DNA from 2 places in the Clostridium sp. OM05-6BH genome. Region 2 is predicted to be linked to the other one. Evidence: predicted binding sites of a transcription regulator. Region 2 holds the regulator's gene; the other holds the start of a gene.

Region 1 (3,426 bases), on a different contig from region 2:
ATTCTGTTCCTCGACCTGAATATCTGCAAGCAATTTACGAACTGAAGGTTCTCCAAAGCGAAACACATTTGTATTATACTCCGAAGAAACCATCTTTTCCGTGCCGATACAATCAGTAACCAAGAAATTATCCGCCTGCTTATCCTCACTATCTCCGGCTGTACTATACGTTGCAGTTGGCGCATAGTCTTTTCCTCTGGAATCATTGCAGTCACAACATGGCACATCACCATTCAGTACCTGCCCCAGTGTATCGTAATGTTTTTGTTCGAGCTGCTCGATCTCACCAAACAGATTTTTCAATTCCTCATCTTTTGCCTGCTCTTTGTAACGGCGGTACTTTTCCACACAATTCTTTTCCTGTGTCTGCAATTCTGTGATCACATCAATTTCATTTTGTTTTAAGATCATAATTCTCCTCGTTTCTGCTCTCAATAACCTACAGTTTCTATCTTTATTATGAACAGTTTATCAAGAATTATTCTCTTTGTTGATATGATCGGGCTACATTATAGGATTAGCTTGCCTCCGCATATTCGCGCAATTTCTGCCTTGCCTGTGACGACAAATGTTTCGGAACTTCAATTCCGATTTCAACATACTGATCCCCATGCACAGATGCATTCTTTTTGGATACAACACCTTTTCCTTTTAGTCGTATCTTGGTACCGCTCTGCGTTCCTTCCCGGATCTTACAGTCAACATCTCCGTATAGCGTGTGCACGCGGGCATTGCCCCCAAGTACTGCTGTCGTATATGGTACATTGACTTTCGTATAAATATCCAAGCCCTTACGCTCAAAACCCGGTTTAGTGCCGACAGATACCTGCAGATAAAGGTCACCTTTGGGTGCACCATAAACTCCCGGATGTCCCTCACCTTTTAAGCGAATGCGATTGCCATCGTCAATACCTGCCGGTATGTGCACATGCAGCGTTCTGCTCTGACCGCGCTCTCCATCTTGCAAAGTAATGACCTTGTCACATCCATACACTGCTTCGTCAAAAGTGATCGAAATGTGCGCCCTCGCATCCTGACCTGATTTCCGACCGGCATCTTCATAGGTGTCAAAAAAGCTCGATCTGCCATAATCGCCGCCCACATGCCATGATCCACCATCCCCTGTATTCCAGGTTTTTCCATCGCTACTGTGCCACGATGTACCGTCACCAAAACCAAAGTGTCCGCTAAAACCGCCTTTGCCACCAAAAAGATTATCAAAAATATCACCATACATCCCCGATGCATCGCCACCGGAATAGTGAAATTCCGTGCCGCCGGTCGGATCAAAACCTTCCTCAAATGCTGCAGAACCAAATTGATCGTAAAGTTTCTTCTTTTCCTTATCACTTAACACATTGTAAGCTTCCGTAACTTCCTTAAATTTTTGCTCAGCATTCGGATCACCCTGATTCATATCCGGGTGATATTTCTTGGCCATTTTACGGTAGGCTCGCTTGATCGACGCATCATCCGCATCCTTTGATATCCCTAAGGTGTCATAATAATCCTGCTTCGTCTTCATTCACTCCACCTCCCTGCAGCCTTTCGTATGGGAAGTTTGCATTGATGATCAACCAATCGTAATAAACTTCTTGGTCTGCTCCTCCGGAATCTCTTCCTTCTTTGGCACCTGTAATGTCAAAACACCGTTTTCAAACTTCGCCTTAATATCTTCTTGTTTCATATTGTCACCAACATAAAAGCTGCGGTTGCAAGTTGCATGGAAACGTTCCTTCTGAACATACTTCTCTTTCTTGTCCGAAGTATTCTCCTCTGCTTTCTTAGCAGTTGCTGTAACGGTCAGATAACCATCCTTCAGCTCTGCACTGATATCTTCTCTGCAAAAGCCCGGCAGATCCATCTCTACCGTAAATCCTTCCTCGGACTCCTTGATATCCGTTTTCATTAATCCATTCGCTGAATAGCTCTTGGCGTAAGTTCTCTGTGGCATATCAAAAAGGTCATCCATAAAATCTCTACTAAAAATACTTGGCATTAACATAAGTCATCGCTCCTTCCAACTCTGTACAGACTATATAGTCTGTCACTACTGAAATACTCAGAAACTCTTCTAAGCATTTCCTTTTCCTTGTTCTGATTATGTTATACCACTATTATTAGCACTCGTCAATAGTGAGTGCTAATAAATTTTGTGAACATTCTGTGTTCTCTATGTTATGCATTTTTCTTGCGAAAAATTTTCATCGATAGATCCCAATCTTTATACTGTCCATCCACCTTTAATTCGCCGTATGGATAAGGATCTAACAATGGGAATCTGCATATCATCGGTATCAGGCGGTCGCTTGCACCTACGTGTGTCAAACGGATCAAATAACCGATCTGCGAATCTCTCTGTTTGAGCTTATTCTTTGCAATTGCAATCGTATAGCCTTCCCGCTTCACCTGATTTGGTGCGATCGTCTTATCATATAAAACCTCTTTATCGTCCAGTGCAAGCACTTGAATACGATACTCATCACCCGATTCGTTTGGTGCAAGATTCCAGAAATACAGTCGAATACGGTTCCAACGATTACGCCATTCCAACTGCCCTTGTTCAATCGTCTGTTCCAAAACTTTTGGATTCTTATGATACCGCCAACGAATCGGCTCTTCATCCTTTCCACGTTTGGAATTAAAATACGGAATCTCTACATATGTTCTAGGATGACTAAGCTGGTTCGCCGCCGCAAAACTTCCGGCAAAGCAGAACAGACCAACCGCAAGCACCACCAATCTGGCAGCGTGCAGCCGCATTCCGTTGAAATGTGCTTTAAGCCACGCATCCCCTTTGTTAAAAACAGTATTTGTAAATCCATCAGCCCCTTCTGCCATGAGTAAAAGGCACACTCCGGTAAAGCATATATTGTATCGCTTGCCGGCTTCCCACAGCATAAAAAACATAACTGCACCCGCAAACGTAAGCGTATACATTGCCCCCGGTGCTGCTTCTCTCTGCAGAAACTGTCTGCACATTGCGCACAACATCAAAAATAACATCGCAATACGAAAGGCCTGCATATAGATCATAAACCATGCATTTTGCTTTCCTGCAAAATAACGAAAGAACGGTGGATATTGATATGCATACTGCGCATTCGTTATTCCATCATCATCGCCCATTGCCCATACACGCATCATTTTATTGCCAAAATGCTTGGCAAGACCAACCGGACCCATCTTTTTGACACGTTGTTTCAAGCGAGCGATATCTGCTTTCTGCTTTTGTTCCTTGGTCGGGAACGAAGAGGTGTATCTCCGGTCGTTACGATTAAAACCGCCCTTGCTCTTTTCATTCATTCCCATCATGACCCAGTGTACAACAGGAAACTGCTGGTTAAACTTCTTCGCATCAACATGCTTTGCTACCAAATTGCTGCTGGAAAATAACACTGCCATACTCACGCAGACAACGAGTCC
Region 2 (3,426 bases):
GATCATGTACTGTGTGATCTTCTCATCAAAGTCATCACCACCAAGACGGTTATCACCGGATGTTGCTAATACTTCAATGACACCATCACCGATCTCGATAATAGATACATCAAATGTACCACCACCTAAATCGTATACCATGATCTTTTGCTCTTTCTCATTGTCCAAACCATATGCTAATGCAGCAGCTGTCGGCTCGTTGATGATACGCTTTACATCAAGACCGGCGATCTTACCGGCATCTTTGGTCGCCTGACGCTGTGCATCGTTAAAGTATGCAGGAACTGTAATAACAGCTTCGGAAACGCTCTCACCTAAATAGCCCTCAGCATCAGCCTTTAACTTCTGCAGGATCATTGCGGAAATCTCCTGTGGAGAATATTTCTTATCATCAATTGTTACGCGATAATCTGTACCCATATGTCTCTTAATAGAAGAAATGGTCTTGTCAGCATTTGTAACTGCCTGACGTTTTGCAGGCTCACCTACCAAACGCTCACCATTTTTAGTGAAAGCAACTACAGACGGTGTTGTTCTGGCACCCTCTGTATTGGCTACTACGACCGGTTTTCCACCTTCCATAACAGCAACACATGAATTTGTTGTTCCTAAGTCAATACCAATAATCTTACTCATAGTAATTACCTCCTAAAATGCAATGCATATTCTTGCTCATTTAACATAAAATTCAGGGATATTCCCTTAATTAACTACCTTTACCATACTATGACGAACAACGCTGTCTTTGTACATATAGCCTTTCTGCATTTCCTCGGCTACCGTGCCACTCTCCAGCGCATCATCATCAACCATCATAACTGCGTTGTGAAGATTCGGATCAAACTCTTTGCCAACTGCATCGATCGGCTTTACACCAAGAGCATCAAACGCAGTGAGCATCTGTTTATATACCAGTTCCATTCCCTGTACGAATGGACTCTCCTTGTCTTCCTCAGCAACTGCTAACAAACCTCTCTCGAAGTTGTCGATTACCGGAAGCATCTTTTCTACAACATTCTTTGCTCCCATTTCAAACATCTGAGACTTTTCTTTCTCGGAACGCTTGCGGAAGTTTTCAAACTCTGCCAATTGGCGAACTCTTTTGTCTTCAAGATCTGCCAGTTTTTCTTCCAGGGCTGCTGTCTTTTTATCTTTTTTCTTATCGAAGAAAGATTTCTTTTCTCCGGCACTCTCTTGTGCCTGCTCAGCCTCCGATGTTTCCGTACTTTCCGCACTCTCTGCTGTCTCTGCAGTCTCTGTTACATCCTCTGCTTTTACAGCTTCCTCTTCCTGATGGATCGTCTCTTCTTTCTTATCTTTCATATCTGCCACTTCGTTATCACCTCTCTGCTTATTGGTCCTTAAATATGTCATCAAGCTGCGCCATAAGCGACTGCAGCGTTCCAACGACCTTATCATAATTCATACGCTTTGGTCCTACGATACCGATCTTACCATACACACCTTCATGAATGCGGTAGGTTGCGGTAACCATAGAACAGTCTTTCATGGATGCCACCTGTGTCTCATCACCGATATACACTTGAATATCATGACTTTCTTCGGAAGGCTTCGTATTCGTTGATGGAATTTCAAGCCAATGCCCGATCTCCTGCTTCTCTTCGAATGCAACCAACAGATCTTCTACATTGGACTTATCTGACAATTCCGGATATTTCAAAATGTTTGTGGCACCACTCGTATACACTTCCGGATCATCTTCACTCGTAAGCACATTACCGATCACTTCCAGCACAGAATCGATCACAGTACTGTCACTCTTCATTTGCGCCTTGATCTGAGAGATCAGTGCTAAATTCATTTCCGTCACGTCCAAACCATTAAGTGCTGTGTTCAACACAAAATTTAACTTGGCGACGCGTTCTGGATCAAGCGGCTCATTAATGCGTATCATCTGATTCTTCACATGATTGTTATCGAGTACGATAACTGCCAGCAAGCTGTTCTCATCAACTTCCGTCAGCTGAATGAACTTGACTTTTTTACTCTGGTAACGCGGTCCTGAAACCATTGTCGCATAGTTGGTATTGGTTGCCAAAAACTTTGCAACCTGCTTCAGCAAAAGATCCATCTTGTCTGCCTTCTCTTCCAAAGCATCTTTAAGATCCGCCACCTCGTGCGTCTTGTCTTCCAGCATGGTATCTACATAAAGTCGATATCCTTTGTCAGAAGGAATCCGTCCTGCAGAAGTATGTGGCTGTAAAATATAACCCATATCCTCCAGATCTGACATTTCATTACGAATGGTCGCTGAACTGAGGTGAAGATCCGTATCCTTGGAGATAGTTCGCGAACCAACCGGCTCTCCGGTATCTAAATAAGTTCGTATGATCGCCTGCAGTATCTTAAGTTTTCTCTCATCCAGTTCCACCGTATCACTTCCTTCCTGTTTTGTTAGCACTCTTTATGGTGGAGTGCTAACATCTATAGGTAAGATAGCACTCTACATGATTATTGTCAAGTATTTTTCTGTATTTTTCGAAAAAAATTACCTACAAAGGTTTTTCTATAGAAATTCTTTGCTCATACCGATATAATAAGAGACGAGAACAATAAATAAGAAAGGTTGGACAAAAAAATGGATCACTCGCGCATTAATCCTTATAATACGAATAATACTTCGCAGTCCCGCAGCACAAACACGTCTTCCTCTGCTATGACCGGTAACGGAGTTCGCCGTGGCAATGTTCCGGGGAATGCTTCTGCGCCCTCTGTTCAAAAATCCGGACAGTTTGGCGTTGTAAAAGCTGCCACCAGTCTGCAGCTGGGCGATGTGATCAAGGGCGAAATATCGGATCTTACCGGTAACGAGATTACCCTTACCTTAGAAAACAATACAATGATACGCGGTCAGATTTCTGACAGTTCCTTATTATCAATCGGACAAACTGCTGCCTTTAAGCTGGATGGATTATCTCCGGCCGGTGTTATCCTATCTCCCGTAAGCGGTTATACGGAAAATGAATTAACGCTGATCAATAAGGCACTGCAGGAAGCAGGACTCCCCGCTTCAGAGCATAATCAGGCTGCCGTTAAAGCGTTGATGGATAATCTGATGCCGATCAATCGCGAAGCGATCCAACAGTTAATGCAGCAGGCCTTCGATATGAAGAGTACCGATATGGGTACTCTCGCTCTAATGAAACGTTTAATGATGCCTGTTACCCCGGACAGTCTCGAGCAGTTTGGCAATTACAGGCAGGGAATCCATACATTGACGGAGCAATTAAACAACTTTGCCGGAGAGCTTCCCGTATTGCTTCAGGCATTGTCCGAAAATGGTTCTGCTTCATTGGTAGCAGACTTTGCAAAGCAATGTCTTCAGATCACCCAACCACTTTTCACGGAAACCTGGGATGGTTTGACAGTTTCATCTCTGTCTGAACAGGATAAAGAAACCCTTCT

What was found. The regulator HrcA, encoded in region 2, represses chaperone genes, less so after heat shock. The targets are predictions, from matches to a motif close to TGTTAGCACTCNNNNNNNNNGAGTGCTAACA.
Region 1: a site for HrcA is predicted at 2,119-2,149, ahead of DXB73_RS07240 (Hsp20/alpha crystallin family protein). Genes of this name have one in related genera too.

What each region holds. Positions count from the first base shown of each region.
Region 1 covers NZ_QULH01000006.1:31,437-34,862, reverse strand. Annotated here, with positions in the region: gene DXB73_RS07250 (ferritin-like domain-containing protein) at 1-411, opposite strand, end outside; gene DXB73_RS07245 (DnaJ C-terminal domain-containing protein) at 518-1,525, opposite strand; gene DXB73_RS07240 (Hsp20/alpha crystallin family protein) at 1,574-2,005, opposite strand; gene DXB73_RS07235 (hypothetical protein) at 2,179-3,426, opposite strand, start outside.
Region 2 covers NZ_QULH01000002.1:163,594-167,019, reverse strand. Annotated here, with positions in the region: gene dnaK (molecular chaperone DnaK) at 1-636, opposite strand, end outside; gene grpE (nucleotide exchange factor GrpE) at 703-1,323, opposite strand; gene hrcA (heat-inducible transcriptional repressor HrcA) at 1,352-2,392, opposite strand; gene DXB73_RS03230 (flagellar hook-length control protein FliK) at 2,600-3,426, shown strand, end outside.